Regions from separate parts of the Virgibacillus sp. Bac332 genome, predicted to be linked through region 1. Evidence: riboswitches for the same ligand, from Rfam matches in the RefSeq annotation. Region 1 holds a riboswitch; each other region holds the start of a gene.

The links. A riboswitch is a leader RNA that binds a small molecule or an ion and turns the genes downstream of it on or off. The one in region 1 is predicted to bind S-adenosylmethionine.
Region 2: it holds a riboswitch for S-adenosylmethionine, as region 1 does, so the genes downstream of both, D9782_RS04900 (methionine ABC transporter ATP-binding protein) here and D9782_RS04350 (phosphoadenylyl-sulfate reductase) in region 1, are expected to answer to the same signal.
Region 3: it holds a riboswitch for S-adenosylmethionine, as region 1 does, so the genes downstream of both, D9782_RS21725 (YezD family protein) here and D9782_RS04350 (phosphoadenylyl-sulfate reductase) in region 1, are expected to answer to the same signal.
Region 4: it holds a riboswitch for S-adenosylmethionine, as region 1 does, so the genes downstream of both, metK (methionine adenosyltransferase) here and D9782_RS04350 (phosphoadenylyl-sulfate reductase) in region 1, are expected to answer to the same signal.

What each region holds. Positions count from the first base shown of each region.
Region 1 covers NZ_CP033046.1:924,303-931,981, forward strand. The annotation lists gene cobA (uroporphyrinogen-III C-methyltransferase) at 1-371, opposite strand, end outside; gene cysI (assimilatory sulfite reductase (NADPH) hemoprotein subunit) at 414-2,129, opposite strand; gene D9782_RS04345 (assimilatory sulfite reductase (NADPH) flavoprotein subunit) at 2,220-4,052, opposite strand; gene D9782_RS04350 (phosphoadenylyl-sulfate reductase) at 4,165-4,890, opposite strand; SAM riboswitch class I at 5,058-5,160, opposite strand; gene D9782_RS04355 (DMT family transporter) at 5,366-5,680, opposite strand; gene D9782_RS04360 (DMT family transporter) at 5,680-6,030, opposite strand; gene D9782_RS04365 (TetR/AcrR family transcriptional regulator) at 6,680-7,252, opposite strand; gene D9782_RS04370 (MBL fold metallo-hydrolase) at 7,381-7,679, opposite strand, start outside.
Region 2 covers NZ_CP033046.1:1,041,613-1,049,291, reverse strand. The annotation lists gene D9782_RS04915 (M20 family metallopeptidase) at 1-692, opposite strand, end outside; gene D9782_RS04910 (MetQ/NlpA family ABC transporter substrate-binding protein) at 722-1,540, opposite strand; gene D9782_RS04905 (methionine ABC transporter permease) at 1,627-2,277, opposite strand; gene D9782_RS04900 (methionine ABC transporter ATP-binding protein) at 2,267-3,298, opposite strand; SAM riboswitch class I at 3,371-3,474, opposite strand; SAM riboswitch class I at 3,556-3,662, opposite strand; gene D9782_RS04895 (NAD(P)/FAD-dependent oxidoreductase) at 3,852-4,907, shown strand; gene D9782_RS04890 (ABC transporter substrate-binding protein) at 4,924-5,889, shown strand; gene D9782_RS04885 (hypothetical protein) at 6,012-6,341, opposite strand; gene D9782_RS04880 (anti-sigma factor) at 6,329-7,426, opposite strand; gene D9782_RS04875 (sigma-70 family RNA polymerase sigma factor) at 7,430-7,679, opposite strand, start outside.
Region 3 covers NZ_CP033046.1:4,432,940-4,440,618, forward strand. The annotation lists gene D9782_RS21710 (carbohydrate ABC transporter permease) at 1-788, opposite strand, end outside; gene D9782_RS21715 (sugar ABC transporter substrate-binding protein) at 1,241-2,515, opposite strand; gene D9782_RS21720 (glycoside hydrolase family 13 protein) at 2,875-4,647, shown strand; SAM riboswitch class I at 4,721-4,837, shown strand; gene D9782_RS21725 (YezD family protein) at 4,932-5,093, shown strand; gene D9782_RS21730 (bifunctional homocysteine S-methyltransferase/methylenetetrahydrofolate reductase) at 5,320-7,170, shown strand; gene metE (5-methyltetrahydropteroyltriglutamate--homocysteine S-methyltransferase) at 7,200-7,679, shown strand, end outside.
Region 4 covers NZ_CP033046.1:4,073,183-4,080,861, reverse strand. The annotation lists gene D9782_RS19980 (ABC transporter substrate-binding protein) at 1-697, opposite strand, end outside; gene D9782_RS19975 (IS1182 family transposase) at 973-2,664, opposite strand; gene pckA (phosphoenolpyruvate carboxykinase (ATP)) at 2,904-4,490, opposite strand; SAM riboswitch class I at 4,759-4,869, shown strand; gene metK (methionine adenosyltransferase) at 5,167-6,363, shown strand; gene D9782_RS19960 (gamma carbonic anhydrase) at 6,634-7,155, opposite strand; gene D9782_RS19955 (tetraprenyl-beta-curcumene synthase family protein) at 7,236-7,679, shown strand, end outside.

The DNA.
Region 1 (7,679 bases):
GGCGCAGCTGATCCAGAAGTAATTCCTGGTACAATTTCAAATGGAATCTGGTGTTTTCCTAGAGTGAGCGCTTCCTCACCCCCTCTTCCAAAGATAAAAGGGTCACCGCCTTTTAATCGCGTAACAACCTTCCCTTGCCTTGCATATTGCCAAAGTAATTGATTTATTTGCTCCTGCTTTAATGCGTGGTGATCTGGACGCTTCCCACAATAAATCAGTTCTGCTTGTTTAGGTGCATAGTCCTCTAATAATTGTTCATTCACTAAACGATCATATAAAATAACATCCGACTGACCGATGATCTTTGCACCTTTTACCGTAATCAAATCGGGGTCACCTGGACCTGCTCCAACCAAATATACCTTTCCCATTTCCTACCCCCGCCTCTTCTATTAATCTGGTTTAAACCTGCACTACCTATGAAAATCAAGTCCGGAATGTACAGCTTCCACATAATTCGCTCGAATAACGTAGTCTCCAAAATGCTCCCCATCGAGCCGTTCCCTTGCATACTGATTGAGAATAGGACGAAGTGTATCTAAAATCTCCTGCTCGCCTATATTTTCTCGATAGAGCTTACTTAATCGTTCCCCGGTAAAACTTCCACCAAGGTACATATTGTACTTACCTGGCGCCTTACCAATGAACGCAATTTCTGCTAGAGCTGGTCGCGAGCATCCATTGGGACAGCCTGACATGCGTATAACCATTTCTTCTTCACGTAGTCCTGCTTCATCAAGAATCCCTTCTATCTTTTCAATTAATGAAGGAAGGTACCTTTCTGATTCCGCCATTGCCAAAGCGCAAGTTGGTAACGCAACACAAGCCATCGAATTACGGCGTAACCCGCTAAATTGCCCACCATCTGTTAGTTTGTACGTTTTGATAAGTTGATCGATCTGTTCTTTCTTTTGTTTCGTAACATTTGCAATGACTAGATTTTGATTAGGTGTTAAACGAAAATCACCCGTATGCACCTTTGCGATTTCCCTCAGTCCTGTCCTTAATGGATAATCCTCTGTATCCTTTACACGGCCATTTTGAATAAATAATGTGAAGTGCCATTTGCCGTTTCCCTCCACCCAGCCATAGCTATCCCCATTATTTTCAAACTGATAATTTCTCGTTTCCTCCAATTCCCAGCCTAATCGTTCATGTAACGTTTGCTTTAGCCAATCAATACCTCTTGCATCGATCGTGTATTTAAATCTTGCATTCTTACGGTTGGATCGATTTCCATAGTCACGTTGAATTGTAACAATTTCCTCTGCTACAGCAATTACTTGATCTGGTGTACAGAAGCCAATCACCCGCCCTAATTGCGGATACGTATCGGTATTTCCGTGCGTCATTCCCATACCGCCACCAACAGAAACATTAAACCCCACCAGTTTACCTGCCTCTTGAATAGCAATAAAGCCAAGGTCTTGAGAGAATACATCAATATCATTTGATGGTGGTACAGCAATGCCAATCTTGAATTTTCTTGGCAAATACGTTGTTCCATAGATTGGTTCTATTTCCGTTTCATCTCGCGAATCAACTACTTTTTCTTTATCTAGCCAAATCTCATGATATGCTCCGGTTCTTGGTGAGAGGTGGTCACTAATTTTTTGTGCCCACGTTTGAACCTCTGCATGGACCGCCGATTGATATGAATTGGTATTGCACATTACATTTCGATTTACATCACCACATGCTGCTAAAGTATCCATAAGTGTATGGTTAATCTCTTTTATCGTATTTTTCAAATTCCATTTCAAGATGCCATGTAATTGAAATGCTTGCCTTGTGGTTAGACGAATCGTTCCATTTGCATAATTGTCAGCAAGTTCATCCATCACCAGCCATTGCTTAGGGCTGGCAATTCCTCCTGGAACACGCACTCGCAGCATAAATTGATAGGCAGGCTCTAATTTTTGACGTCTCCGTTCATCCCGTAGATCACGATCATCCTGTTGATAACTCCCGTGAAACTTCAGCACTTTATTATCATCATCCGAAATAGCTCCTGTTATTGGGTCTGCAAGTCCTTCCGTTATTGTACCTCGTAGAAATTTACTTTCTTTTTTAATTCGCTCCATATCATCCAATGTGGTCTCATGTAGTGAGTCCTTTCCCTTTGCCATTCGTTAAACTCCCTCCATTCCTTAATCTTCACGTGTAATAGCACCAAGCATGGATCCTAAATAACATGCCTATTTAACCAACAAGAGCCATTAATACACATCTCGCTGGTAGCGTTTCTCCTGACGCATTTGCTGCAAATACGATTCAGCCTCCTCCGCAGTCATGTCTCCCTCCTGCCTTAAAATCGTAAGTATTGTTTGCTGGACGTCTTTTGCCATATGCTTTTCGTCTCCACACACGTAAACAGCAGCGCCTGCTTTTAACCATTCATAAAAATCCTTACTTTTTTCAAGCATCTTGTGTTGTACATATACTTTTTGATCGGTATCCCGTGAGAATGCCACATCCATTCTCGATAGCACACCAGATTTTAACCACTTTTGCCAATCCACTTGATAAAGGAAATCACAGGAGAAATGCTGTTCTCCAAAGAAGAGCCATGTTTGTTGCTCCGCTTCGGTTTCCTCTAGTTCCTCCAGATAAGAGCGAAATGGTGCAACCCCGGTACCAGGACCAATCATAATCACCCTCGTTTCCGGGTCATCAGGAAATTGAAAATTAGCGTTTTGATGGATATACACTGGCAATTTCTCACCGACTTCCACTCGTGTGGCTACTTGACTGGAGCAGACGCCCTCACGTTCACGCCCATGAGCAAAATAATTTACCGTACCAACAGTTAGATGAACTTCATCAGGGTTGGCTTCATAGCTGCTGGCAATGGAATAAAGACGAGCAGGTAGCTTCCGTAATATGCTGACAAAATCCTCAGCCAGCAGCTTCTTAGGCGGAAAATCGGTTACTAAATCTAAAACATCCCTTCCCTCAAGATACGACTTTAAATTTTCCTTATTGCTTGCTGTTAATAGATCGGTTAATGCTTCATTAGCAAATAATGTAGCTGCCTTTTCTACTAGTGGCTTCGTTAAAACCGTAATCTCAAAATGGGAAAGTAAAGCTTCTCGTAATGACCTAATTTCCCCCTGTTTATTCACAGATACAGTTTGTTCTGCATCCCAATTCATCGCCTTCATAAGTTGATCGACTAATACGGGGTCATTTTTCGGAAATATCCCTAAGCTATCTCCTGGTTTGAAGGTAAAGCCAGACCCATCAATGGACAATTCTAGATGGCGGGTTTGCTTATTGGAACCGCGACCACTTAAATTAATATTCTCCACAACCTCGGCCATAAATGGATTTGTTCTTGAAAAACCAGGTTGTTCGGAAACGAACGTGCCTGCCGTTTGTTGACCTGCTAGAACGGTATTGTCAACAACTTCAGATGACTGCTTTAAAACCCCGAGTACTCCCGTCATCCACTCAGACGCTTGCTCATCAAAATCCAAATCACAATCTACTCGGTCATATAGCCTCTCTCCACCTAATTCTTCTAGGCGTTTATCAAAGTCTTTTCCTGTTTGACAGAAAAATTCATACGACTCATCACCGAGCGCTAGCACTGCGAAACGCAAATGATCCAATTTAGGTGCTTTTCTGCTGTGAAGAAATTCATAGAAAGAGATCGCATTATCCGGTGGATCACCTTCTCCATGGGTTGCCGTTATAATTAATACATCCTCTGTCTTCTTTAATTTCTTTGGCTTAAAGTCATCAAGCGCGGAGCAAGTTACCAAAAAATTCGCTGCGTCTAGCTTTTCAGCCATCGATTCTGCTAATGAGCGGGCAGTCCCTGTCTCCGATCCATATAATACGGTTACTTCTCTCGGATCTGTGCCAGCATTCGTTGCTTGACTGACGGCTTGGGGGTCTGGATTACCAGATTGGACTTCTTTTGATATAAAAGCTGAAAGGTAACCACTTAGCCAAACCTTTTGATGATCCGTTAAAGTAGGTAACAGGAGATTTAATTGTTCTATTTGTTCGTGATTAAAAGGGCTATTTGTTACATTCAACGACAACACGTTCCACCTCACTATTAAGTTCTTTTTTATACCTATACAATCAAATACTTAGTATACCAATTAATTTACTAGGAATTAAACGAAATAAAAAAGATGAATACTCAGATCATCACGATTCGCTTTTATTAACCGTGGTATGCAAGCCACATTCCGTTTTCGTTTGCCCCGTCCATCTACCTGCACGTAAATCATCAGAGTCGGCTACTTGGGAGGTACAAGGAATACACCCAATACTTGGATAATTTCTATCATGCAGTTCATTATAGGGCAATTGTTGTTTTTGAATATAATTCCATACATCGTCCCAAGTCCAATAAATTAACGGACATATTTTAATGCTTTTAAATCGTTCATCCCTATTCACAAAGTCTGTTTTACTACGACTTGGTGACTGCTCTCTACGAAGTCCAGATATCCAAGCAGGTACCTTATCTAGTTCTTCTTCAAGAGGCTTGATCTTACGAATGAAACAACATTGATCTGGCTGTCGCTTCCACAAGGCCGAGCCATGCTTTGCTGCCTGTTCTTCCACTGTCAAATCAGGCTGCTTTAAGCGAATCCGCAAATCAGGGTACCTTTTTTTCACTTCATCGATGAGATCATACGTTTCTTGAAAATGTAACCCTGTGTCTAGAAAGACAATCTCTGCATCAGATTTCTCCTTTGCTATTAAATCAATTAGCACCATACCTTCTGCGCCAAAGCTACATGCATAAACGATGGAATCCCCATATTGCTCATATGCCCAACTTAAAATGGTAGAGGCTCCTTTCGTTTCATCCTCAGGGAGAAAATCTTTAAAAGGATCAACAGTAAAATCTTGATATGACAGCATATGACTTGTCACGCATTATCCCTCCTACGTTATTCTTAAAAATAAAGGCGTAAGGTCTAGGCAAACAAATGTACTGGAAATAGGCAGTGAGGTAAACATAAACATGCTATGAAAAACTCTTCCTATCCATGTGATAAGAAGAGTAATTTGTACGGTATCTTGCACTCTTCTTATCTATCAGACCATTGTCTGTAGGAATTGGCACAGTGTTAGAATAACCTGCTGCCGAAGCTTCAAAGGGCCTTTTCCCTCCACCTCTCTTGATAAGAATTAAAATCTATGACTGTATTGTTTGATATATTAAATGGTTTTCCAGAAAAAGTCAATGCCTTTTTCCAAAACATGAGAATAGTTTGATATTCATGTTATATACAAAAAACAAGCCAGATGTGACAATAAATTTTTTTAGATCATGAAAAGAATCACCTAAATGTGAACGTACTATTCTCCCAAAAGCATGTGTATTCTAATATGCTTATGATAATGCTTTTAACCCGGTAACTCCAATAATAATCGCAATCAAACTAGCAATTCGATACTTATTCGTAGATTCACCAAAGAAAATCATGTTCATCAATACCGCACCGGCCGTTCCAATGCCAATAAACACAGAATATGCCACACTTACAAGTAAATACGAGAAGGATGCATATAAAAAGATGAATGAACCACCTAATCCACCAATATAAAGCAGTCCATTTCGTATAGTCTTCTGTTGACTATAGAGACGTAAACCTAAGACACCTAACATTTCAAATACAGATGCACTCGCAATAAATAACCAACCCATTAGGATTGAACCCCCTTTGTCGCTTCAGACTGTTCCGGTTGATCAGAAAGTTTTAAGCCAATAACCCCTAGAACTAGAATCAACATAAAGAACATTTTTCCTACATTTAAACTTCCACCAAACAAGTAAATATCCATGATGGCTGTACCTACTGTTCCCGCAGCAGCAAATATCGCATATACGGTACCTGTTGGTAGATTTTCACAAGCTTTAGACAGGAAATGGAGATCTAAAAGGATAGCTCCTATGATTAGGACCCAATGCCACCAAGCGTTAGCGGTATTAAATCCATAGATCCAGATCAATTCAAAAACACTCGTTAATACAACATATATCCATGATTTATTCATTTCTGTATTTCATCCTTTATCACATGACTGACTTTCAGTCATTATATTTTTAGAAAACCTGAGCAAAATTCGCTCAGTCCTTATCACTACATGCTCAGATTTACGCTCCCTCTAGTAGCTATTATGGAATAATAGCTACTGCTTGACCACCACTCCGGCTGCCCACTTCCCTTTCCGTGGGGTTTGTCCTTCAGCTAACTTTTTTAGCAAAACCCGCTCAAAAAAAGTGGATCTTCAGGTCAAACATTTCCCACAGGAGTTGAAGTGGCCGGCCTTCGCTATTATCAGGCTCTACAACGCTAGCATGAAGTAACACAGCTGCTTTTATACTCACAGATAGCGATTTTCACTTTACCCATTGTAAAAAAAGTCAACCTATTACTTATGACAAGAATTGTTGCACCTTCTCATAGCGGAGACTAATTACGTAGACTCCTGCGGGATTAGCGCGAGCCGAAAATCCACTTTGCAACGTGTTCTTCTTTGCAAAGTTAGTTGAGGCCGTGCCCACGGAAAGCGAAGTAATTAGTCGGAGCATTGCCAATATACATCTAACATTTCAAAATAACTACTTGGCTTAACGCAGTCATTGCACTGATTTTATACTTTCTTATCTTTTAATAAAAAACTTGGATTACACCAAGTCCAATTACTTACATAATGCATGTAATGCAAATTCTAAGACTTCTCGTTGTTTTTGTTTAGCAGACTCCTCGTCTTGTTGGTCATACAGATAGGATTGTTCAGCGGCCGATTCAATTAGGCCAATTAGTAATTTAGCTGTTCCGTTAATATCAATCGAATCTCGTAATTTACTAGCAGCCTTTGGTTGCTCAAGAAATTCTTGCATCCAGGCATAATAAGGCTCATAGATTTTTTCCCACTCACTCAAATAGTCACTTGAGGCTAATCCAGCAAAAATCAGCGCAAATATTTCCCGATATTCCTTTGTCAGGTCAAATATAATGGAGACGACTTGACCTAATTGATCCGTAAATGCCGTTTCTCGATTTACTTTTCGCTCCATTTCTTCTACGATTCGTTCTACCATCACTTCAGCAATTGAAGGCATAACTGCAAGTTTCGAGGGAAAATATAAATAAAAGGTTCCTTGTGCGATGCCTGCGCCTTTTACAATGTCGGAAACCTTTGTTTTTTCTATCCCTTTTTCACGAAACACATGAATAGCAGACTTCGTAATTTTTTCCTTTTTATTATCCATATCACCGCCCCTTTCATAGTATTCATTTCTCTTGACTGACTTTCAGTCATTTTATAGGATAAATTCCTTCCTGTCAAGCATCTCTCTTGTTTCTTCAAAAACTTGACGGAAGGAATCGTTTTACTATCCTATTTCGTCCAACCTAAATCCTCATTTTTCCATTGTAGCATTCCGCCTCGTATATTAATTACTTCAAAGCCTTCATTTAATAATATACTTGCGGCTATCGCAGAACGCTTTCCAGAGGCACAGTGAACAGCTATCGGCTTACTTGTGGACAGCTCTTTGACTCGCTCCTTTACATGTGGCAGCGAAGCATGTATTGCTTCTGGAATGCGTGCTTCCTCCCATTCATCTTGATAACGCACATCCAAAATTTGCACTTCATTCTTTTGAAACCTTCGTTCAATCTCTGTTGGTGATTGAT
Region 2 (7,679 bases), 120 kb from region 1:
GTAATAATTCCATGAATACGTACATCACTTGGTACATGCTGACGTAAAGCATTTATCCCGTTAAACAATTGGATCACACCATCCAATGCATTTATTCCTTCTTCTGGATGCGCTGATGCATGAGCTGGCTTCCCAAGAAATTCGAAATCTAATGGATCTACAGCTAAGCTTGGTGACGTTAGACTAGTTTCGGCACCTGGATGTACGATAATTGCAGCATCAAGCTGGTCAACAAGCCCTGCCTTTACAAAACTTCCTTTCGCACTGCCATTAGGTCCACCTTCCTCAGCTGGTGTTCCTAATACAACTAAATTCCCACCAATTTCATCAATTACTTTACTTAGACCAATTGCAGCAGCAATACTGGTGGCGCCTATCACATTATGGCCACATGCATGCCCAATTCCAGGCAATGCATCATATTCCGCTAAAAATCCAATGGTCCGTCCTTTAACTCTACCATGTTTCTTTGCGATAAACGCTGTTTGGTGCCCGGCTATATCTTTTTCAACGTCAAAGCCTTCCTCAACTAAAATATCTGTTAATGTTTTAGCTGCAAAGAATTCCTGATTTCCGATTTCTGGGTTCTCATGTATGGTATGACTAATCCCTATATATCTTTCTTTATTCGCATCAATATAAGTTGCAATTCGCTTTTTAAGTTCTACAATATTACCTGTAACGATAGTCATCTTCTTCACCTCTCTATATTATTATTTGTCTAATGTCCTATTTCATTTAATGGTACGAACGTTGGAATTGAATTTCCGTCTCTTTCTTTTTCTATAAAATTCGCAACATCCTCGGTTTGATAAATATCTGCTAATTTCTTCAACACTTCATCATCTTGATCCTCTTTTTGGACAGCGATGATATTTATATATGGCGTTGCTGTTTCATCTTCATGGTAAATGGAATCATCTAACGGGCTAAAACCTGCATCAACTGCAATCCCATTATTAATAATAGAAGCATCGACATCAGGTAAAACACGCGGTGTTTGACCAGCCACTAGCAATTCAAATTGAAGATTTTTTGGATTCTCAACAATCTTATCTAATGAACCATTGCCATCAAATCCTTCTTCTAACGTTATCAACCCTGCGTCCTGTAACAACAATAGACCTCTCCCCATATTTGTTGCCTCTTTTGCTAAGGCAATGGTTCCACCTTCTGGAATATCTTCTGGACGATCATGCTTTTCGGAATATAAGCCCATTGGAGCAATAACTGTTGTTGCAATTGGGGTTAAATCTAAATGATGTTCTTCAATAAAAGCATCAAAATAAGATACCGTCTGAAAAGCATTTGCATCGATTTCCCCCTCAGCTAATGCTAAGTTGGGCTGAACATAGTCAGAAAAACGAACGATTTCGACATCTATCCCTTCTTTTTTTGCTTTTTCTGCCACGTAATCCCAAATGGCTGTATCTGATCCACTAATCCCGACTTTCACTGTTGTAGCTGCATCACTACTCGAACATGCTGTGATAATGCTTGTCAATATAATCAATAAAAAACGGATGGTTATTCTTTTCATGCTGTTCTCTCCTTATTTTTAAATACGTTACTTAACGATAAATGCTTTAAAAAATAGCTAGAAAAAAGCGTTCAAATTAATAGTCATTACCGACGTCTAATTTTTTTAGAAATGAAATTGCCTGTAGATTGTAAGCCTTGAACCATAATAACGAGAATCCCTACGGTGATAATCATAACCAATGTATCAAAGCGTTGATATCCGTAAGTAATAGCTAAGTCGCCATGGCCTCCACCCCCTACTGCACCTGCCATGGCAGATGCACCTACGAGTCCAATGGTGGCAATCGTAATACCCAATAACAAGGAGCTAAGCGCTTCTGGAATAAGGAAGCGCATAATTATCTGTTTAGGTGTTGCACCCATAGCCTGTGCTGCCTCCATCACACCTGGATCAACCTCTAGTAGTGAATTTTCTATTAATCGAGCAATATATGGGCCAGCATATAAAATCATTGGAACAATAGCTGCCGCAGTTCCAATTGAAGTTCCAACTACCAAACGAGTAAATGGTATGACAGCAACCATTAAGATAATAAACGGAATAGATCGGAACACATTTATAATGGCATTTAATACGGTAAAAACTGCTTTATTTTCCCATAAATGACCTTTTCTTGTGACAACAAGTAAAATCCCTAAGATTAGACCAATTACAAACGAAAAAAGCAAGGAAACGCCAACCATTACAATAGTCTCCCATAATGCTTCCACAATTTGTTGACCATTAACTAACATCTGCTAGCACCTCCTTTACCGTTACCTTCTGTTGGTGAATATGCATGATAGCACGATTTATTTCATTTTCATCACCATCTAGTTTGACGATTAAATTGCCAAATGGTGTTCCCTGTAGCTCCGTAATACTGCCAAATAACACATTTACATCAACCGCATATTGCTTAGCAATTTCTGATAATAGCGGTCGTCCCGTCGATTCCCCAAGGAATACAATTCGATAAATTTTCTGACGTTGATCCAGCACTTTTAACAGCTCATATACGGATCTAGGAATATCATCATGCATCACAGACCGTACAAATTTATGTGCAATCTCTGTCTTTGGCTGTGCAAACACTTCGAATACGGAACCTGCTTCTACTACTTTCCCCTCATCCAATACCGCTACCTTATCGCAAATCTCGCGAATAACCCCCATTTCATGCGTAATAATCAAAATGGTTAGGTTATATTCTTCATTTATCTTCTTTAGCAGCTGTAAAATTGATTTCGTAGTTTCTGGATCTAGTGCTGAAGTTGCTTCGTCACATAATAATACCTTTGGCTTCGTAGCAAGGGCACGAGCAATTCCTACACGCTGCTTTTGTCCACCAGATAGTTGATCTGGATAATTATCTGCTTTATCTTTTAATCCAACAAACTCTAGTAGTTCTATAACCCGACGCTTCACTTCATCTTTTGGTACATTAGCAAGTAATAACGGCATCGCTACATTTGCGAATACTGTTTTAGCATTTAATAAATTAAAATGCTGAAAAATCATCCCGATGCTTCGTTTAGCTTCACGTAGATCCTTTGGAGAAAGGCTTAGCAAATCTTGATTATTAACCGTTACTTTTCCCGAAGAGGGACGTTCTAATAGGTTCACACAACGAATAAGGGAACTTTTCCCAGCACCACTAAAACCGATAACACCAAAGATTTCACCTTTTTCAATGTGCAAATTCACATCGTCTAATGCCTTTATTTGTTGTTGCTTTCCATTATAAATTTTACTTACACGTTCAAACGTAATCATGATGTATCACTCCTTTATGTCTGTACTAAAAATGCCTCTTCAGTTAAGAAGAGGCATCCATATACTATCCTCTTCTTATCTTTCAAGCTCTTAGCTTGCTGGATTTGGCACAGTACTTCATAGAGTCTGTTGCCGAGGTTTCAAAGGGCCAGTCCCTCCACCTCTCTGGATAAGAAGTTACGCTATAAAATTTTGTTCCGAATAAAAAAATCCCTCCTTGTTTGTAAGAAGAGATTTCCATATCTATTGGCGCTCTCTTCTTATTTTCCAAGCACAAATGACTTGTTGGATTTGGCACAGTACTTTGTAAAGTCCGCTGCCGAGGCTTCAAAGGGCCAATTCCCTCCACCTCTCTGAATAAGAAGTTTATATTTTGTAATTGATATATACAATACTACGCATGCGACATCCTGTCAATTACTATTTGAAAATTTTTTATAAACCTGTCATTTATTTTTCTAACCGTTTATTGCTTTCCTAAAAAAATTCTGTATAATTAGTCATAGTGATAATGATTCTCATTATCATCAATGGCGAAGGAGGTAATTATAATATGCAACATTTAGATATTACAGATGTAACTATTGTTGGTGGTGGACCAGCAGGTTTATATGCATCTTTTTATAGTGGCATGAGGGATTTATCAACTCGTATTATAGAATATCAACCAAAGCTTGGTGGTAAGGTACACGTATATCCAGAGAAAATGATTTGGGATGTAGGTGGATTAACTCCTGTAACTGGAGCTACCTTAATTGATCAAATGGCAGAGCAAGCATTGACATTCGATCCTGAAGTCATTCTCAACGAAAAAGTTACAAAAATAGAGAAAAATGAAGATAACCTATTTGTATTAACTTCCCATTCTGGTAATCAATATTTAAGTAAAACAGTAATTCTTGCAGTTGGTGGCGGTATATTAAATCCAATTAAAATTGATATTGAAGGTGCAGATCGATTTGAGGTAACAAATCTGCATTATACCGTACAAAGTCTTGAGCATTTCAAAAATAAAAACATTATCATATCTGGTGGGGGAAACTCAGCCATTGATTGGGCTAACGAATTAGAACCAATAGCTAAGCAGCTACATATGGTGCATCGTAAAAATGAATTTACAGGACATGAAGCACATATTTCGCAAATCATGAATTCTACAGCTAACATCCATTTTAATTCAACCATTGAGAAGTTGCATGCTAATGCACAAGGCGATCAAATCGAAGCCGTGGAAATACGAAACCACGAGACAAATCAAGAAGAAGAAGTGAAAACAGATGCGCTTATCATTAGCTATGGCTATGAACGAGAATTAACGTTTATTAAAGAAAGCCCTTTAAATATTGAAATAGAAAGGGATTTCTTTGTAAAAGGAACCTCGAAATCAGCTACTTCCATTGAAGGTCTTTATGCAGCTGGTGATATCCTATCGTTTGATGGGAAGGTACACTTAATTGCTGGAGCATTTGTAGATGCAGCGAATGCCGTTAATCAAGCAAAACTATTATTAGAACCTGATGCAACAGCAAAAGCAAGGGTATCTTCACATAACGATAAATTTAATTCAAGAAATAAAGCGCTATTAAGGCATCTATATCAAAAATCATAAGCTAAGGAGATTGAAAATGATTAAAAAATTGCGCTTACCAGTTTTTCTAGTTATTCTTGCTATCTTCTTATCAGCATGTGGTGGTAATAATAGCTCAGAAGAAGAATCAGAAAATCAAGATAGCAATGAAGATAATAATAAACAAGAAGAAATGCGTAGTTTTGAAACCGCTAAAGGGAATGTCGATATACCAGTTAAACCAAAACGAATTGTCACCGACTACTACGGGGGCGAACTACTGTCCGTAGGTGCAAACGTAGTAGGTGCTGAACCAACAGCATTTGATAATCCATTTATATCAGATTTATTAAAGGATGCAACAGATGTTGGCTATCCACTCAATGAAGAAAAAGTATTATCGCTAAAACCGGATCTAATCGTCGTTATGTATGATGATAATTACGAGGCATTATCTAAGATCGCTCCAACCATTCATATCCCATACGGTACTACATCCGATGTAGAAGAAACCGTTAAGCTATTCGGTGACATCACAGGTAAGCCGGATCAAGCAGAAGCATTCCTCACTGACTTTCATAAAAAAGGAGAGGAAGGTCGTAAAAAATTAGAGGGTGTTATCGAGCCGGATGAAACATTTGGCATTTATGAGCTTACAAACAAAGGGGAATTGTGGACCTTTGGTGATAATTCGGGTAGAGGTGGACAAGCCTTGTATAATGCGCTCAAATTAAAGATGCCAGAGAAGAACAGTGAAGGAGAAAGTACGAAACAGCTTTCTCTAGAGGTACTCCCTGACTATGCAGCTGATTATATGTTCTTAACCACGTATGACCCTGAAAATGAAGGGACAGCTTTACAAGACTTGAAAGATTCTGCTGTTTGGAAAAATTTACAAGCTCATAAACAAGATCAAATCTTCTATAATGACTTTGATATTTTTTATCGTTACGACCCAATTGCAGTAAAGAAACAAATTGATTTATTCGTTGAGATGATTATCGAACGTAAAGAAAATCAGTAATCAAGTAAAACAAACTACTTGTTGGTCACTTACCAGCAAGTAGTTTGTTTAATATAAAGATGGACTACTCCAAGATTTCTAGTATTTCTCTGTTTTCCATGTGAAAAACGTTTTTACTTTCCTCATGGCTTTGGATAAATGCTTAGCTCAAAGAAACCGACGATAACAATACAAAATGCGGTAAATACATAAATACTGAATGCTAACAAGGTAAAGGTTTTTTTAAAATTTATTCTTGTTAAACTAATTAAACCAAAAAGTGTACCAAGAAAGGGTAGTACACCAAAGAAGATATTCGTAAGTCCCGCAACTTCACCGAAGGTTAGTAAAAAAATATTTAAATAGGCTAATGTAAGCAATGCACATATAAAAGACGCGATACCAAATTTCGTTTCTCTTAATTTTAGTCGTTTCTTTTTTTCTTTTCTATGAAATAAACTTACCAATTCCATAATCGCACCTCCCCTATATGAATCGCTCGAATTGCTTCATTTTCTTGTAGTTTTAATATCTCTTTTGTAGGTCCTGTAAGTACCCCGGCATAAACATGAATCCCATGGTTCATTAAATAACTAATCCGATCATTCAGCTCTAATGATTTTGCATGGGAAATGGCTACCGCTTGATCTTCATATTTTTCTAGTAAATGAAGACTATCTAAGAATTGTGCTTCATTTGATTTTGAATTATTGTACGGTGACCAAGCATCAGGATCTGTTTGGGCAGGATAACCGATTGGCGCCAGATATCTTCCTTCTAGATCTTTACCTGTGGATTCTAAACCAGTATCTATAGCATACCATCGCCATTCCACATCCATTCCATCTACGATGTCTGGCATTTCATCTGGGTTTGTAAGTTTATTTAGTGAGACATATATTTCAGAAACAGTTCCTTCTGGCAGTTTTTCAAGTGTATCCCAAGCTGTATTATCTCGATTCGTAATCGTTGCTTTAGGGTGATATAGTTTTTTTGTATCAAAATATGGGATTCGCTCTTTCGGAGATTCTGTAATATAGTTTCGTACTGGCATTTTTGCATCATCGAATAGATATTTGACCTGCCACTCCCCTTGCTTTATATCCTTTTTGCCAATTCGTTTGAAAAGATCCATCTGAACTTGAAAATGAAATAAATTAATCTGCTCCTCTATCTCCATTTCTTCAAGACTAACATTTGGCTCCGTGACGTAAACTGTATTAATTGCAACATCTATAAGTTCTTCAGCCTTATTATTCACGCCATAGTACAGATAACTAGCTATCACCATAATAGGGTATATGAGTAATAGGATCATAACAACATAGGCTACTAAGGAAAATTTAGCATGCCGAATACTACTGTTTAGAATTTGCTGGACTTTTTCCGGAGGTATATCTTCACGATCATTCTCCTGATCAACAGATGGTATCTCTTTCCCTAGTATTTCCTGATAATCATCAAGCCTATCTAATTCCTCCTCTACTTCCAGAGCTTCCTCCTCTGACAGCTCACCATTATAATATTTTTTTAGCTTTTCTTTCCATTCTGTGCTCATGCTTCACTCCCCTTTTTTATAAAGCTGTCTAAGTCGTCCTCTTCCACGGAAAATATGGGATTTCAAGGTGTTCTCCTTTACTGATAGAATAGTAGCTGCTTCTTTATAGGAATATCCTTGAATATCACATAGAAGAATAGCATCCCGCTGTAAGGGCTTCAATTGATCAAGCTTTCGGTACAATTCTCTAATATGTAAGTGTTTTAAAAAATCTAATTCTGTTGATTGATCGTGAGCTATTTTCGAAAAAAAT
Region 3 (7,679 bases), 1.1 Mb from region 1:
CCAAAAGTCGGGTTAAATAAGGCAGAAAAAATTAGAATCGATACAAATGCTGGTACTGCCCACGGTAGAATTAAAATCGTTCGAATCGTTCGCTTATATTTAATTCGCTTGTCATTAACGAGTAATGCTAAAAACAATCCTAAAATAATTTGGAAAGTTGTAGCCACTACTGTCCAAACTACTGTCCAAGTGAATACACTTAAGAATGTATCTTTCCAAATACCTACATTAGCTAAATCCACAAAATTATCAAAGCCAATCCAGCTTAATAAGTGTCGTGGTGGAGCATTGTATTGATTATAATCAGTAAATGCTAATGCCAACATAAACAATAACGGTACTACCACGATAAATAAAAGCAATAGTAAACCAGGAAGAATCATAAAGTATGGGAAGCCATTGTTATAAAAGGCTGCTACGCCTTGAATTAAAGTCGGATTTGGTCTATTATTCTCCCTAGCTATTGCATCTGATCTAGCATCTTTCAAATTGAAAGCATAGATAGCAATTCCAAATCCTAAAATAATTAGTGAAATTAACCCTTGTATTAGTAGTTGAATAGAATGATGATCTCGAGGAATTGTTCCCAAAGTGAATAATCCCCATATTCCAATATCAATATAATGCCATGTTGTAACCAAGAATGATACCGTCACAATCAAAAAGATAATACTTTTCAGAAAACGACGATTATATAATTGCCCTAATCCTGGAATAATGGATAAAATCGTAGCAATATTACGAGGTTTTTTTATCCAGGTACCGCTACTACTATCATTTGTTGCCATTCCAGTCTCCTCCTATATTTCACAAATCACTTGGTAACTCTAAAAATCTTGAGGCTGGGACAAAAGTGTTTTGACCCAATAAAAAAAATGATGGTTCGTACAACGAAGCTCTTCGAAAACACTTCGCTTTGTGCGGACAACTGATGAGACTTCTCAAGCTAATACATTGTGATGCCTTTCTTACCGTGGAAGTCTACGTATGTTTCAGAAGCTGGCGTGGTTTATCCCGCATATAACTGGCAGTAAGTCCCTCACTTCAAGCAATAATGTGAAACCAATATGGATTAAGTGGGAAATCAACTGCCAGTAAATGTCCGATTGGTTCTAGGGCCTTTAGGTCGTACCCTTGTGGTACTAACCATCAGTGGGGGATACACAAAACCCTTACTGATTAAATTTTCCCTTTATTGTTCGTTTTTAGTCCATTTTTGTTATGTCCCAGCGTCTTGTGCCTAATTTGCTCCAGATGCGTCTATCTGCCCCTGAATCGTTTCAACGGCTTCATCCAAGACATCTTTCACTGGTTCCCCTTTAGAGATAAAATTTAATGCATCATTAATTGGGTCCCAAACTTGCTGCATAGCAGGAACACTTGGCATAGGTTCACCATACTGCGTTTGTTCCGCAAATGCTGAAAAGATCGAATCATCCGCAATTACTGGATCTTCCATCGCATCATCACGAGCAGGAATCTCTCCAGCAACATCGTAATAAATCATCGAATTTTCATAGTTGGTAATATAAGCCATTAAGTGCTCTGCCCACTCCTTATTCTCGGAATAATAAGACAACATATAGAATTTAACTCCTACAAATGACTTCGGATTTTCTCCATTCTCTAAAACAGGTAATGGAGCTGCACCCAGGTCATCACCTAAAGCTTCCGAGTATTCTCGTACCATCCAAGGTCCATTGATAACAGTTGAAACTTTTCCTTCTTGGAATAAACCATTCATAATATCTGGAGTCAGATCTTGAGGAATATAGTTATTATCAAACCATTTTTGTACAAGTTCCCCTCCTTTTACAGATCCTTCATTAGCTAATCCAATATCTGAAATATCATAGTTACCAGCTTCATTCCTAAAAACATATGCTCCATTTCCAGAAAAGAAAGGATAAACAAAATAGAAGTTAGCTGCTTCCATTAAGAATCCAAATTCATCACTACTTGTATCTGTATCTCTCTCCGCAATTGACATAATATCTTGCATTGTTTCCGGTGTCTGTTCTACTAACGATTTATTATAGAACATTGCATACGTCTCAATGACGGCAGGATATCCCCAATAGTTATCTTCATACTGTACAGCTTGTAAAGCGGTATCGGTGTAATCGCTTTCTTTATTTCCGAAATTGACTGGTTCTACTAATCCCCTAAGTACTAAATCACCAATTCTATCATGTGGTTGAAAAATGATATCAGGTCCGTTCCCAGCAGGTCCTTCCACGTCCAGTTTTTCAACCTGCTCCAACATATCCACTGGAACCATGTCTACTTTAATACCTGTTTCTTCCGTATAATTTTTCGTAATTTGCTTAACTGCTTCTTGTTGTTTTTCCTCTGCATTCACCCAAAGTTTCAGAGAATCTGGTTTTTCCGGCATTTCATTCTCTGCGGCTTTCCCATCGTTGCTAGAGTCTTCCTTTGGTTGATCTGGTCCACAAGCGACTAGAATCCCAGCCACTACTACCAATACAAATAAATAAATGAAGCTTTTTTTCACCCTGTACTCCTCCTAAATTTATTAATTTGAAAGATTGCATTTTTAATGAAAACGTTTGCGCAATCTTTGTATATTAATTATACAGATTCTCTTTAAAAACACAACTGAAATTTAGAAACTTCATATTATTTACTCTTCTAATAATATAGCGCTTACATTATTAAATAAATAATGTTAAGATAATCGATAAAGTGAATCTTCAACCTGTTGGGGTTTTGTTTATCCCCCGCTTCCCTATATTGTTTTCATTTTATTGGTTGAAGTGTGGTCTTATCGTCAGTTATATATGGGATAAACATTCCTTAAATTTTCGTCTTATTTTTAAAATAGCGCAAACGATTGTACAAAGGAGGAGAAAAATGCACAAAGAAGCTATCTATCACCGACCAAAAAATAATTTCGCCTATGCATATGACTGTGATACATTACATATTTTCTTGCAAACAAAAAAGAGTGATATACAATCCATTGATCTTATCCATGGTGATCCTTATGATTGGATAGATGGTCAATGGCAGACAACCATAAAACCGATGGAAAAATCAGGCTCTACTCATTTCCATGATTTTTGGTTTACACAAGTAAAACCTACATTCCGAAGAATGCGTTATGCTTTCATTTGTTCTGACGATGAAGAATCCTATATTTACAGTGAGGGAGGATTTTTTACACATCCTCCTAAAGACATAGCTCATTATTTTTGTTTTCCATACTTGAACAAAACAGATGTTTTCAACCCACCTGACTGGGTTAAGAAAACAATATGGTACCAGATATTCCCTGAACGTTTTGCAAATGATAATGAGAAATTAAATCCTAAGGGAAGTTTACCTTGGAATTCAACCTGCCCTAGCCCCACTAATTTTTTTGGAGGAGATTTCCAAGGAATAATTAACCACCTTGACTATTTAGAAGCATTAGGAATTAATGGAATATACTTGACACCGATTTTTAAAGCGCACTCAAATCATAAGTACGATACGATAGATTACATGGAAATTGATCCACAATTTGGAGACAAGAAGCTGTTTCGTGAATTGGTTAAAAAATGTCATCAGCGTGGAATAAAAATAATGCTCGATGCTGTCTTTAATCATAGTGGATTTTACTTTCCTCCGTTCCAGGATGTACTAGAAAAACAGGAGCAATCAAGTTATACGGATTGGTTTCATATAAAAGATTTTCCTATCCGTACGGAACCAGTACCAAATTACGATACGTTTGCTTTTGTATCGACAATGCCCAAATTAAATACAGAAAACGCTGCAGTACGAAATTATTTATTACAAGTGGCTCGTTATTGGATTAAGGAATTCGACATTGATGGCTGGCGCTTAGACGTTGCTAATGAAATTGACCATTCTTTCTGGAGAGACTTCCGTCGTACAGTTAAAGAGGCCAAACCAGATGCCTATATTTTAGGTGAGATTTGGCATGATTCAATGCCTTGGCTACATGGAGACCAATTTGATGCAGTTATGAATTATCCATTTACAAACAGTGTCATTGATTTTTTTGGCAAAAATGAAATAAAAGCATCTGACTTTACAGCGTCAATTTCAACATTACTGCATATGTACCCACGAAATATTAATGAAGTAGCCTTTAATCTCTTGGATAGTCATGACACGCCTCGCGTGTTAACATTAGCAAATGGTAATGTAGAAAAAGTAAAATTAATGTATTTATTTCAACTATCATTTGCGGGAACACCCTGCATTTATTACGGTGATGAAATTGGCATGCAAGGTGGTGAAGATCCTGGATGTCGCTCATGTATGGAATGGAACACCAACAGGCAAAATCTTGAACTATTTCAATTCATTCAAACACTCATCACATTGCGAAAAACAGATCCCCTTTTTGGCAATTATGGTAATTTCAGATTTATTTATGATGATAATGAAGCAAATCTTATTTGCTATGAAAAAAGGAATATAAATAGGCGCCTAGTTTTTATTTTACACGCAGGAAAAATGAAAACAAAGCTTAGCATCCATTCTATCATGGACGAGACTAAATCTATTAGTGAATGGTTCCTATCAAAACAAGGAATGATCAGGAAAGCATTGGATTCTAAAACCGATCCATTAATAATACAGCCACTTAGCTATCGTATTTTTGAAATGTAATAATTTTTTAAAATTTTCTCTTGACAGTCTATTTACTTTCTAAGATAATGAGTACAATCAAAACTTCATAATTTACCTATCGAGAGTCAGGGGAGGAAACTGGTCCATTGATCCTGCGGCAACCATACTCATTCAAAAAGAGTAATACGGTGCTAAATCCAGCAAACGAAAGTTGTTTGAAAGATGGGAACTGTAATGTATAAGCCAATCAAACCTCTTTCAATCTGAAAAGAGGTTTTTATTTTTTTCTCTAACTATTTTGGTGATTTAAAAGGAGGGATCAGATGGCACAGATCGATGATACGAAAATAAACGATATTATTTCAGCAATTCAAAGGGTCGAGTTTGGATCATTAGTAATTACGGTTCATGAAGGAGAGGTTACACAAATTGACACAACGGAGAAAAAACGCTATCCATTAAAACCAAAAGTAAAGAGAAAGTGATAGGAAAATAATTCTTTCACTTCTTTCATTATTACTCCACTTTGTTCGTATGTTGCGCTTATTGGAACACCAATGGCCATATTTGCAAAGTCGAAGTAAAGCTACTTAAATAACTTTCGCTTATGCTGATTAGACGACTAAAGGCACCCACTTGAAGAAGAATATATTCTTCGTATTAGTAGGGTGTCTTTTTTTAAATAAAAATTGGAAAGGAGTGTGATGAGAGATGGATTTATTAACTGAATTAGATAGAAGAATCCTTATTGGTGATGGTGCAATGGGGTCTTTACTTTATTCCTATGGAGTGGATCACTGCTTTGAAGAATTAAATCTTACATTAGAAGAACAAATTGCACAAATTCACCAAGCATATATTCATGCTGGTGCTGATTTAATTCAAACAAATACGTATGGTGCCAATTATATTAAGCTCGCCAGATATGGATTAGAGGATCAAGTAAAAAAAATCAATACAGCCGCTATAAAAATAGCAAAGCAAACGGCTAGTGAGGATGTATTTGTGCTTGGAACGATTGGTGGTATACATGGTACACAAACACTTCAAGCCACGAATGATGAAATTAAGAGAAGCTTTAGAGAACAGTTATATTGTTTACTATTGGAGGGGGTAGACGGTCTAATCTTAGAAACCTACTACGATCTAGAAGAGTTGACAACTGTACTTGAAATAGCTAGAGAAGAGACAGCGCTACCAATTATAGCGAATGTATCCATGCATGAGGCAGGTATACTACAAAACGGCATCCCTTTACCAGAGGCATTACAACGGTTACAAAACACAGGAGCAGATATTGTCGGAATTAATTGCCGCTTAGGTCCATTTCATATGCTTGATTCTTTAAAGGAGGTCCCTTTACTAGAAAGGTCATTTCTTGCAGCTTATCCAAATGCTAGTCTTCCTGCATATCGTGACGGAAAACTTATCTATGAAAATGAGCCAGATTATTTTAAAAGCTGTGCCAAAGATTTTCGTAATGAAGGGGTAAGGCTTCTTGGAGGATGTTGTGGAACAACTCCCGCCCATATTCAAGCAATTGCAGAGGGCGTTAAAGATTTAGAGCCGTTACAGGAAAAAGAAGTAATTCCTAAAGCAGAACCGATTGAAATTCGTAATAGTCCAATAGATAAAGAGCCCCGCTTAATAGATATGGTAAAGCAAAGACATTCTATTATCGTTGAATTCGACGCACCGAAACACTTAGATACGGAGGAGTATTTGGAAGGGATTAGAGCTTTAGATAAAGCAGGTATTGATGCAATTACACTTGCTGACAATTCATTGGCAACACCTAGAATCAGCAATATAGCAATCGCTGCAAAAATCAAACAGGAAATCGGTATCAAACCACTCGTGCATTTAACTTGTAGAGATCGCAATTTAATCGGATTGCAATCACATCTAATGGGATTACATGCACTTGAGATCAATGAAATCCTAGCCATTACTGGAGACCCTACTAAAATAGGAGATTTCCCTGGGGCAACATCGGTTTTCGACCTAACATCACTTGACTTAATTAAACTCATAAAACAATTTAATCAAGGTTTGTCATTCTCTGGTAAATCACTTAGACAACCTACTAAGTTTCAAGTTGGTGCGGCCTTTAATCCCAATGTTGCAAGACTAGATAAAGCTGTTAAGAGAATGGAAAGAAAAATAGATCGAGGTGCTGATTACTTTCTAACACAACCAATATACAGTAAAGAAAAAATTATCGAGCTTGCCGAAGAAACACAGCATATAGATAAGCCAATATATGTAGGCATTATGCCATTGACATCAACCAAAAATGCAGAATTCCTGCACAATGAAGTACCAGGAATTAAAATGCCAGAAATTATTCGGCAACGAATGAAAAACGTAGCAGTAGATAAGCAACAGTCCATCAAGCAAGGAATTGAGATTGCAAAGGAATTGCTTGATACTGCGCTAACACATTTCCAAGGCATCTATTTAGTAACCCCATTTATGCGTTATGACATCAGTATACAATTAGTAAACTATATCCATAAATCTTTAGAGATAAACCATTCATCAATGATGAAACGAATATAACCAAAATACAAATTACAGGAGGAAAAAGAATGACATTTACTGCAATTAGCTCTAACTTAGGTTACCCAAGAATTGGAGAAAAAAGAGAATGGAAACGAGCGCTGGAAAGCTTTTGGAAGGAAGAAATTACAAAAGAACAATTAATTAAAGAAACAGATAAAATCAGGTTAAAAAATTTGAAAAAGCAACAGGAGCTTGGCATTGATCTAATACCAGTTGGTGACTTCTCTTTCTATGATCATGTGCTTGACACATCAGCAATGTTCGGTGTTATTCCAGAACGTTTTTCTTACAATGGTGGAAAGGTTGATTTAGAAACCTATTTTGCTATTGCCCGTGGAACTAAAGATGCTGTTGCTTCAGAAATCACCAAGTGGTTTAATACGAACTATCATTATATTGTTCCCGAATTGGAACATGCACAGCCTATACTAACAGAAAATCGTCCACTTGCTTTTTATAAGGAAGCAAAAGAAGAATTAGGTATCGACGGTAAACCTGTAATCTTA
Region 4 (7,679 bases), 1.4 Mb from region 1:
CGTCAGCTTTGTTTTTGTCAATAAAGCTTTGTTTAGTCATATATACTGTATAAGGTACGTGACCGGACTCTTCACCAAATGAAGCGACTATATGTCCTTTTCCTTCCTTTTCAAACGTACTGGCAGTTGGTTCAAATAATTGAACGTATTCCGCTTCACCAGATACAAATGCCCCCGGAATGTTAGCGAATTCTATATTTTGCTGTAAATCGAGATCTGTCTGTGGATTAATACCATGCTGCTTTAGCACAAATTCTCCAACCATTTGCGGCATTCCTCCTTTCCGCTGTCCAAGGAATGTTGTATCCTTTAGGTCTTCCCATGTGAAATTTGGTTTAGGTTCTTTTGCTACTAAAAAGGTGCCATCTGTTTGGGTTAATTGGGCAAAATTAATCGCATAATCTTTGGAGTTCTGAGCATAAACGTAGATGGAAGTCTCTGCACCTACTAAAGCCATATCAGCTCCTTCAGATAACAGGGCAGTCATCGTTTTATCCCCACCCCAAGTTGTTTGCAGCTCTACATCTAGGCCTACTTCTTCAAAAAAACCTTCCTCTAGAGCTACGTATTGTGGGGCGTAAAATAAAGAACGAGTTACTTCTGCTATTTTGATCGACGTGTTTTCCTTCGAATTACAAGCAGTAAGAGTTATAATTAACCCGCAAGAGATCAGGATAAAAACCATTATTTTTTTCATTCTATTCGACCCCTTCAAATATTTATATGTCAACACAGTTTATGAACAGCTTAGAAAATGTGTGAATGCCTAGAAAAAAATAAGTCAAATGAATAGATGATCGAATAGTACGAAAATATTTATGGAACAGAAACGCAAGCTCCCGAATAGAAACGTAGCACTTGGAGCAAGTCAATGGAGATAAAGGAAGCACGGTAGCTTGCAAGCCAATGATGACTTAGATTAGGACGATTCGTGAAGTCGCCTCGTTTCTGGGCACTAGAGCTGGACGCAGCTCAATACGCTTTATAATTTACTAGACTAAAAAAAGGGGCTGGGACATAACTAGCCTGGAGAAGTAAAAAAGAGATTCCAGTTATCAAAAATAGATAGCTGGAATCTTTTTCATTATCATAAATACATGAATTTTGTGTTATGGCGGTGTACTTTCTTAAGTTCACCGCCATAAAGGCAAATCCTAATTCATTTTCCACTTTCGAATTGCCTCTCACCGACATTCGAGTGAAACGCAAATTGGCCTTCAAAAATCCGAAGACAGGTTCTACATCTATTTTTCGTTTACCATAGATTTTTCCTGTTTCTTCTTTTGAAAGCTGCTCTCTTATATATGCTTTTTGCTGTTCCCATTGAGCATTGTAATAAATCTTTCGATTCCCTTTTGCTTTGGTACAATGAACGCGTAATGGACATCCCGAACAATCTTCACATTCATAGACACGAAAGGTTCGTTTAAATCCGGCTTTATCTGTTCGATTCGATAGATATTGAAAAGGTACTTTCTTTCCATTTGGACAAGTAAAAAAGTCTCCGTCTGAATCGTAGTCCCAGTTGGATACATGGAAAGGATTTGTTTTATATTTCTTTTTCTTTTCCATCCGATAGGAATTATAAGTAATCAGTGGCGTTCTTTTTCTATGAAGTACATTACTGTAATTTTGTTCACTACCGTAACCTGCGTCGGCGACAATATGCTCGGGCAATTGAAAGTACCTATCTTCAATACTATCGAGAAAAGGAATAAACGTGCGAGTATCCGTAGGATTTGGAAATACATCGTAGGCTAATGTGTATTGACCTTCGGTCGCAATTTGTACATTATAACCTGCTTTAAGTTGACCATTTTTCATATAGTCATCTTTCATTCGCATAAAAGTGGCATCATGATCTGTCTTAGAATAACTATTGCGATCGCCTAAGATTGCCATATCTTTTTGATATTTGTGTTTACGAGCTTCAAAATCTTGGAATTGTTTACGGTATTGCTTGGGTTCTTTTCGTTCGGAACGAAGTTGTTTGCGTTCTTTTGCTTCTTTGCTTTCTTCGATTGCTTTATCATATTTTTCTACTTTTTCATCTAGCTTTTTAACCACTTCACTGAGTTCTTCCTTTGAAAGTTCATCGGAACTTTCCCTTTCTATTTCAGGAATAATTTCTTTTTCCAGTAATTCCTCATACATTTGATTCGACTTCTCTATTAAATCGGTGCTGTATTTTTCAATGGATTTTTTCCATACAAAGGTAAACTTATTGGCATTTGCCTCTATTTTCGTACCATCAATAAAAATAGCCTCTTCTTCAATCGCCTTCTCTTCAACAAGTTGACAACGAAATAAGACAAAACACTGACGTAATAATTCTTTTACTTCGGAATGAACACGAAAACGATTAATGGTACGATAACTTGGTTCATAGCCTTGTGCTAACCACATCATACGTACACTGTCTTTGATTAATCCCTCTATTTTTCTGCCAGAAAAAACAGACTGTGTATAGGCACATAAGATAATCTTCATCATCATGCGTGGATGGTATGCAGGACAACCTGTTTCACGCAAAAATCCCACAAATGATTCCTCTGGGATATGTTCTACAATATGGTTAACCGCATAGGCGATATCATTTTCTTGTAATTTCATTTCAAAATCTAAAGGCAAAACGACTTGATTCATGGTATAATGTTTAAACATAAAGGATACCTCTTTTCTAAGTTTTTGTGTAGTTACTTTAACTTTATCAGAAGGTATCCTTTTTGCGTATATAAATATTGAAAAAAGTAAAAAAAGTGATACGCCCTAAATTGGCGTACCACTTTTTTCAGTTACTGGGTTTTGTCCCAGCCCCAACCAGCTGTTATAGCTGAACAGTAAATTATACAACTTTTTTCACTCATTTATAATAAATCCTTTTGGGATGAGGAAACGATAAATTATCCTTTATAAATTGGCCCAGCCTGCATAATATCAGCGCTTGCTTCCGTGAATTTTTGGAAATTCTGATGAAACTTCATGGCAAGTGATTTTGCTTCCGTTTGATAAGCGTTTTTGTCTTCCCATGTGTTTTCGGGAACTAAGACGTCATCGGGAACACCTGGAACTTGGATAGGGATTTCCAATCCAAAAATATTATCTCTTATTGTCTCTACACTATTGAGTTCACCTTCTAATGCAGCATGAATCATTGCACGTGTATAAGACAGCTTCATGCGTTTACCAATGCCGTAAGATCCCCCAGTCCATCCTGTGTTTACAAGAAACACGTTTGATTGATAAAAATCAATTTTTTCACCAAGCATTTTCGCATACTTTGCCGGAGCTAAAGGTAAAAATGGTGATCCAAAACATGCAGAGAACGTAGCCTGTGGTTCTGTCACTCCTCGCTCCGTACCTGCAAGCTTGCTTGTGTAGCCACTTAAGAAATGATACATTGCTTGCTCTTTTGATAATTTACTTATTGGCGGCAATGTTCCCGAAGCATCTGCTGTAAGGAAGATAATTGTATTTGGATGCCCAGCAATACTTGGCACTGCGATATTATCAATGTTTTCAATTGGATAGGCTGCTCTTGTGTTTTCTGTTAAAGTTGTGTCATCATAATCAGGTAGCCTTGTTTGTTTATTAAGAATAACGTTTTCAAGGACAGAACCAAATCGTATTGCATTATAAATTTGCGGCTCTTTTTCTTGAGATAAATGAATACACTTTGCGTAACATCCGCCTTCAATATTAAATACTCCATTTGGACCCCAACCATGCTCATCATCACCAATTAATCTTCTGTAAGGATCAGCAGATAAGGTGGTTTTCCCCGTGCCGGATAAACCAAAGAATAAAGCCACGTCTCCCTCTTTGCCAACATTAGCAGAACAGTGCATAGATAATACATCTTGTTGAGGTAGTAAGAAATTCATCACTGAAAAGATAGACTTTTTAATTTCACCTGCATATTCGGTACCACCTATTAGAATGATTCGTTTTTTAAAAGAAACAAGAATAAACGCTTCTGAGTTCGTACCATCTACTTCAGGATCTGCTTTAAAAGTAGGGGCTGATATTACTGTGAATTCAGCTTGATGTGATAGTAACTCATCAGCAGTTGGAGTTATAAATAACTGCCGTGCAAATAGATTGTGCCAGGCATATTCGTTAATAACTTGTATTGGTAAGCGATACGCGTGGTCTGCACCAGCAAATCCGTTAAATTGGAATAGCTCTTCTTTATTTTTTAAATAGGAAATAACCTTTTCATACAATCGATCAAATACAGATTCATCAATGGATTGATTTACTGTTCCCCAATCCACCTGCTGTTCACTTACTTCATCTGTAACAATAAATTTATCTTTTGGGGAGCGACCGGTATAAGATCCTGTTGTTGCTTGAACTGCACCTGTTGCGGTTAACATGCCTTCTTCTCTTGCTAAAATTCTTTCAACAAGCTGAGGTACGGATAAATTTGTTTGTAGCTGTTTATGCGTGTATAATTCTTTTACGAAAGACTTTTCTACCGTTTTCATGTTAAATACCTGCCTTTATGTGAAATTGTATTCACGTTCTTTTGTTGAACGACCAAATAATCCTGAATATGTTTATTAGTATAACACATTTAAGTTAATAGTCCATACTAAATATAAAATAATTTTTATAAGATGTTGAATGTTTACAGCAAAAAATGTCGTTCAGAATCTTTCTTTCCTTTAGTATGAGTAAAAAACTTCTGAGAATACAGTTAAACTAGTTGACACATTAAGCTTCTTCCGATAAGCTAAGTTTCGAACGGATACTCTCTTATTCAGAGTTGGTGGAGGGACAGACCCAATGAAGCCCAGCAACCATCACTTTAGTGAAAAGGTGCTAACCTGATGCAAGGAGATTTTTTTCCTTGAACAATAAGAGCGAAAGGCCAGCAATCCTTTCCTCATGACAAGCGGGAAAGGCTTTTTTTATTAGTTATAAAAATTCTACACGTAGATGACTAACTTTAACCCGATTATAAACATATTAGTCAATTTCTAAGCTAAATTGTCATTCGCCTGCGTGTACGTGTGAACCAGGAGTGACAATAGAATATACGGTAGTAGGTAATCTTTCTGGTGCCTTTCTTATTTCAGTTTAACCTTAGTACTTATTACTGAATGAGCATATTTGATAAATAGAGTTCCGTAATCGATATTTGAAGGAGGATTTAGCAACATGGCTGCTAATCGTCGTTTGTTTACTTCTGAATCAGTAACAGAAGGACATCCAGATAAGATATCTGATCAAATTTCAGATGCTATTTTGGATGAGATATTAAAAACAGATCCAAATGCCCGAGTGGCATGTGAAACAACTGTTACAACTGGACTTGTTCTTGTAGCGGGTGAAATATCCACTACTACTTATGTAGATATACCTGCTATTGTTCGTAAAACTATAAAAGAAATCGGATATACTCGCGCAAAATTTGGGTTCGACGCGGAGACATGCGCAGTATTAACTGCCATTGATGAACAATCACCTGATATTGCTGGTGGAGTTGACACAGCATTGGAAGCAAGACAAGGAAAAATGAGCGATCAAGAGATTGCTGCAATAGGTGCTGGTGATCAGGGTTTAATGTTTGGTTTTGCTTGTGATGAAACAGACGAATTGATGCCACTTCCAATCTCATTGGCACATAAGTTGGCAAAGCGTCTCGCTGACGTTCGGAAGGATAAGACATTAGAATACTTACGACCGGACGGTAAAACACAGGTAACCGTTGAGTATGATGAAAATGATCAACCTGTTAAAATTGATACCATCGTAATTTCTACACAGCATCATCAGGATATAGCTACAGAGCAAATAGAAAAAGATTTGATAGAGCATGTTATACGCCCTATAGTACCAAATGAGTTATTAGATGAGACGACTAAATATTTTATTAATCCAACTGGCCGTTTCGTTATTGGTGGACCTCAGGGGGATGCAGGTTTAACAGGTCGAAAGATTATTGTTGATACGTATGGAGGCTATGCTAGACACGGTGGCGGAGCGTTTAGTGGAAAAGACTCTACTAAAGTTGATCGGTCAGCTGCATACGCTGCCCGTTATGTCGCAAAGAACATAGTGGCTGCCAGGCTTGCCAAAAGCTGTGAAGTACAGCTAGCCTATGCCATTGGTGTAGCAGAACCTGTTTCTATTTCGATAAACACTTTTGGAACAGGTGTTGTAAATGAAGAGCAACTAGTAAAAGCTGTTCGAGAATTATTTGATTTACGACCAGCAGGTATTATTCGTATGTTAGACTTGCAAAAACCTATTTATAAAAATACTGCTGCTTACGGGCATTTTGGAAGAACAGACATTTTATTTCCATGGGAGAAGACAGACAAAGTTGAGCAATTGAAAGCACTTATTAAGTAGTAAAGTCTTGATCATCCTTTAGCTTCACAATGGTTATGATACGAAAAAAGGTAACCTAGCTGATTTAATCTTCTAGGCTGCCTTTTTTCATAGTCTAAATTACAATATTTTCCATAAGGATAAAGAAGGCGTGTTGAGCTGCGTCCAGCTCCAGCGCACAGAATCTAGGTGACTTCACGAATCGCCCTAATCTAAGTCATCATTGGCTTGCAAGCACACCGTGATTCCTTTATCTCCGTTGACTAGCTCCAATCGCTTTTGTTCTTGAAGTTACTTACCGGAATTTGTATATTTTTTGTAGTAGATTGCTTTATCTACATATGATTTTCGTACACGTTCCATCTCCGCGTAATCTTCTAGAGTTAAGTCTCGGATTACTTTTGCTGGTCTACCAAGAGCTAACGTATGTGGCGGAATCGTTTTTCTAGGTGGCACAAGGCTTCCGGCTCCGATAAATGCATTTTCACCTATTTCCGCACCATCAAGAATAATGGAACCCATACCAATTAAAGCTTTGTTTCTAATCATGGCGGAGTGCAGGGTCACTTGATGTCCGACTGTCACATCATCCTCGATAATTAAGGGAAGATTAGGGCTTTGATGAAGCATGGACAGATCTTGAATACTAATTCTTTTACCAATTTTCACAGGTGCAACATCTCCACGAACTACAGTTTTAAACCATATACTAGAATATTCATCAATTGTAACGTCACCGATGATGGTTGCATCCTCTGCAATAAATGCAGTTTCATGAATTTGTGGTTGTTTTTCTTTATATGAATGTATCATTTGAATCCTCCTGGATAATATGGTGATATAAACAGTATAACAAAATTATAGCGGGGACAATGTAGATTGGAGGCAGCAAGTTGAGCAATCATGTACCAAATAACCCAATAATTTTAATGGCAACCGTTTATCTGAAAATTTTTCCAGCTGTAAGTAAAGAGTTAGTTTATTGGCAAAAACGTGCTGCGGAAATTCCCGATCAAGAATTGAGAACTCAGGCTTTATCAAGTATTTCTTCCAAACGTTTTCATTGTCAAGGAGGAGCAGTTTATAGCATATTAGCACATCAAAACTGGCAGAAAGCTGTACGATTTATTGTTGCATATCAAACGATAAGTGACTATTTAGATAATCTTTGTGATCGTAGTAATTCTATGGATCCAGAAAATTTCCGATTGTTACATCATGCTATGATAGATGCACTATCTTGTAATGATAGTAAAACGGATTATTATAAGTATTTTGAAAGTAAAGATGACAAAGGGTATTTGAAAGAGTTAGTTAGAACTTGTAATGAAGCACTA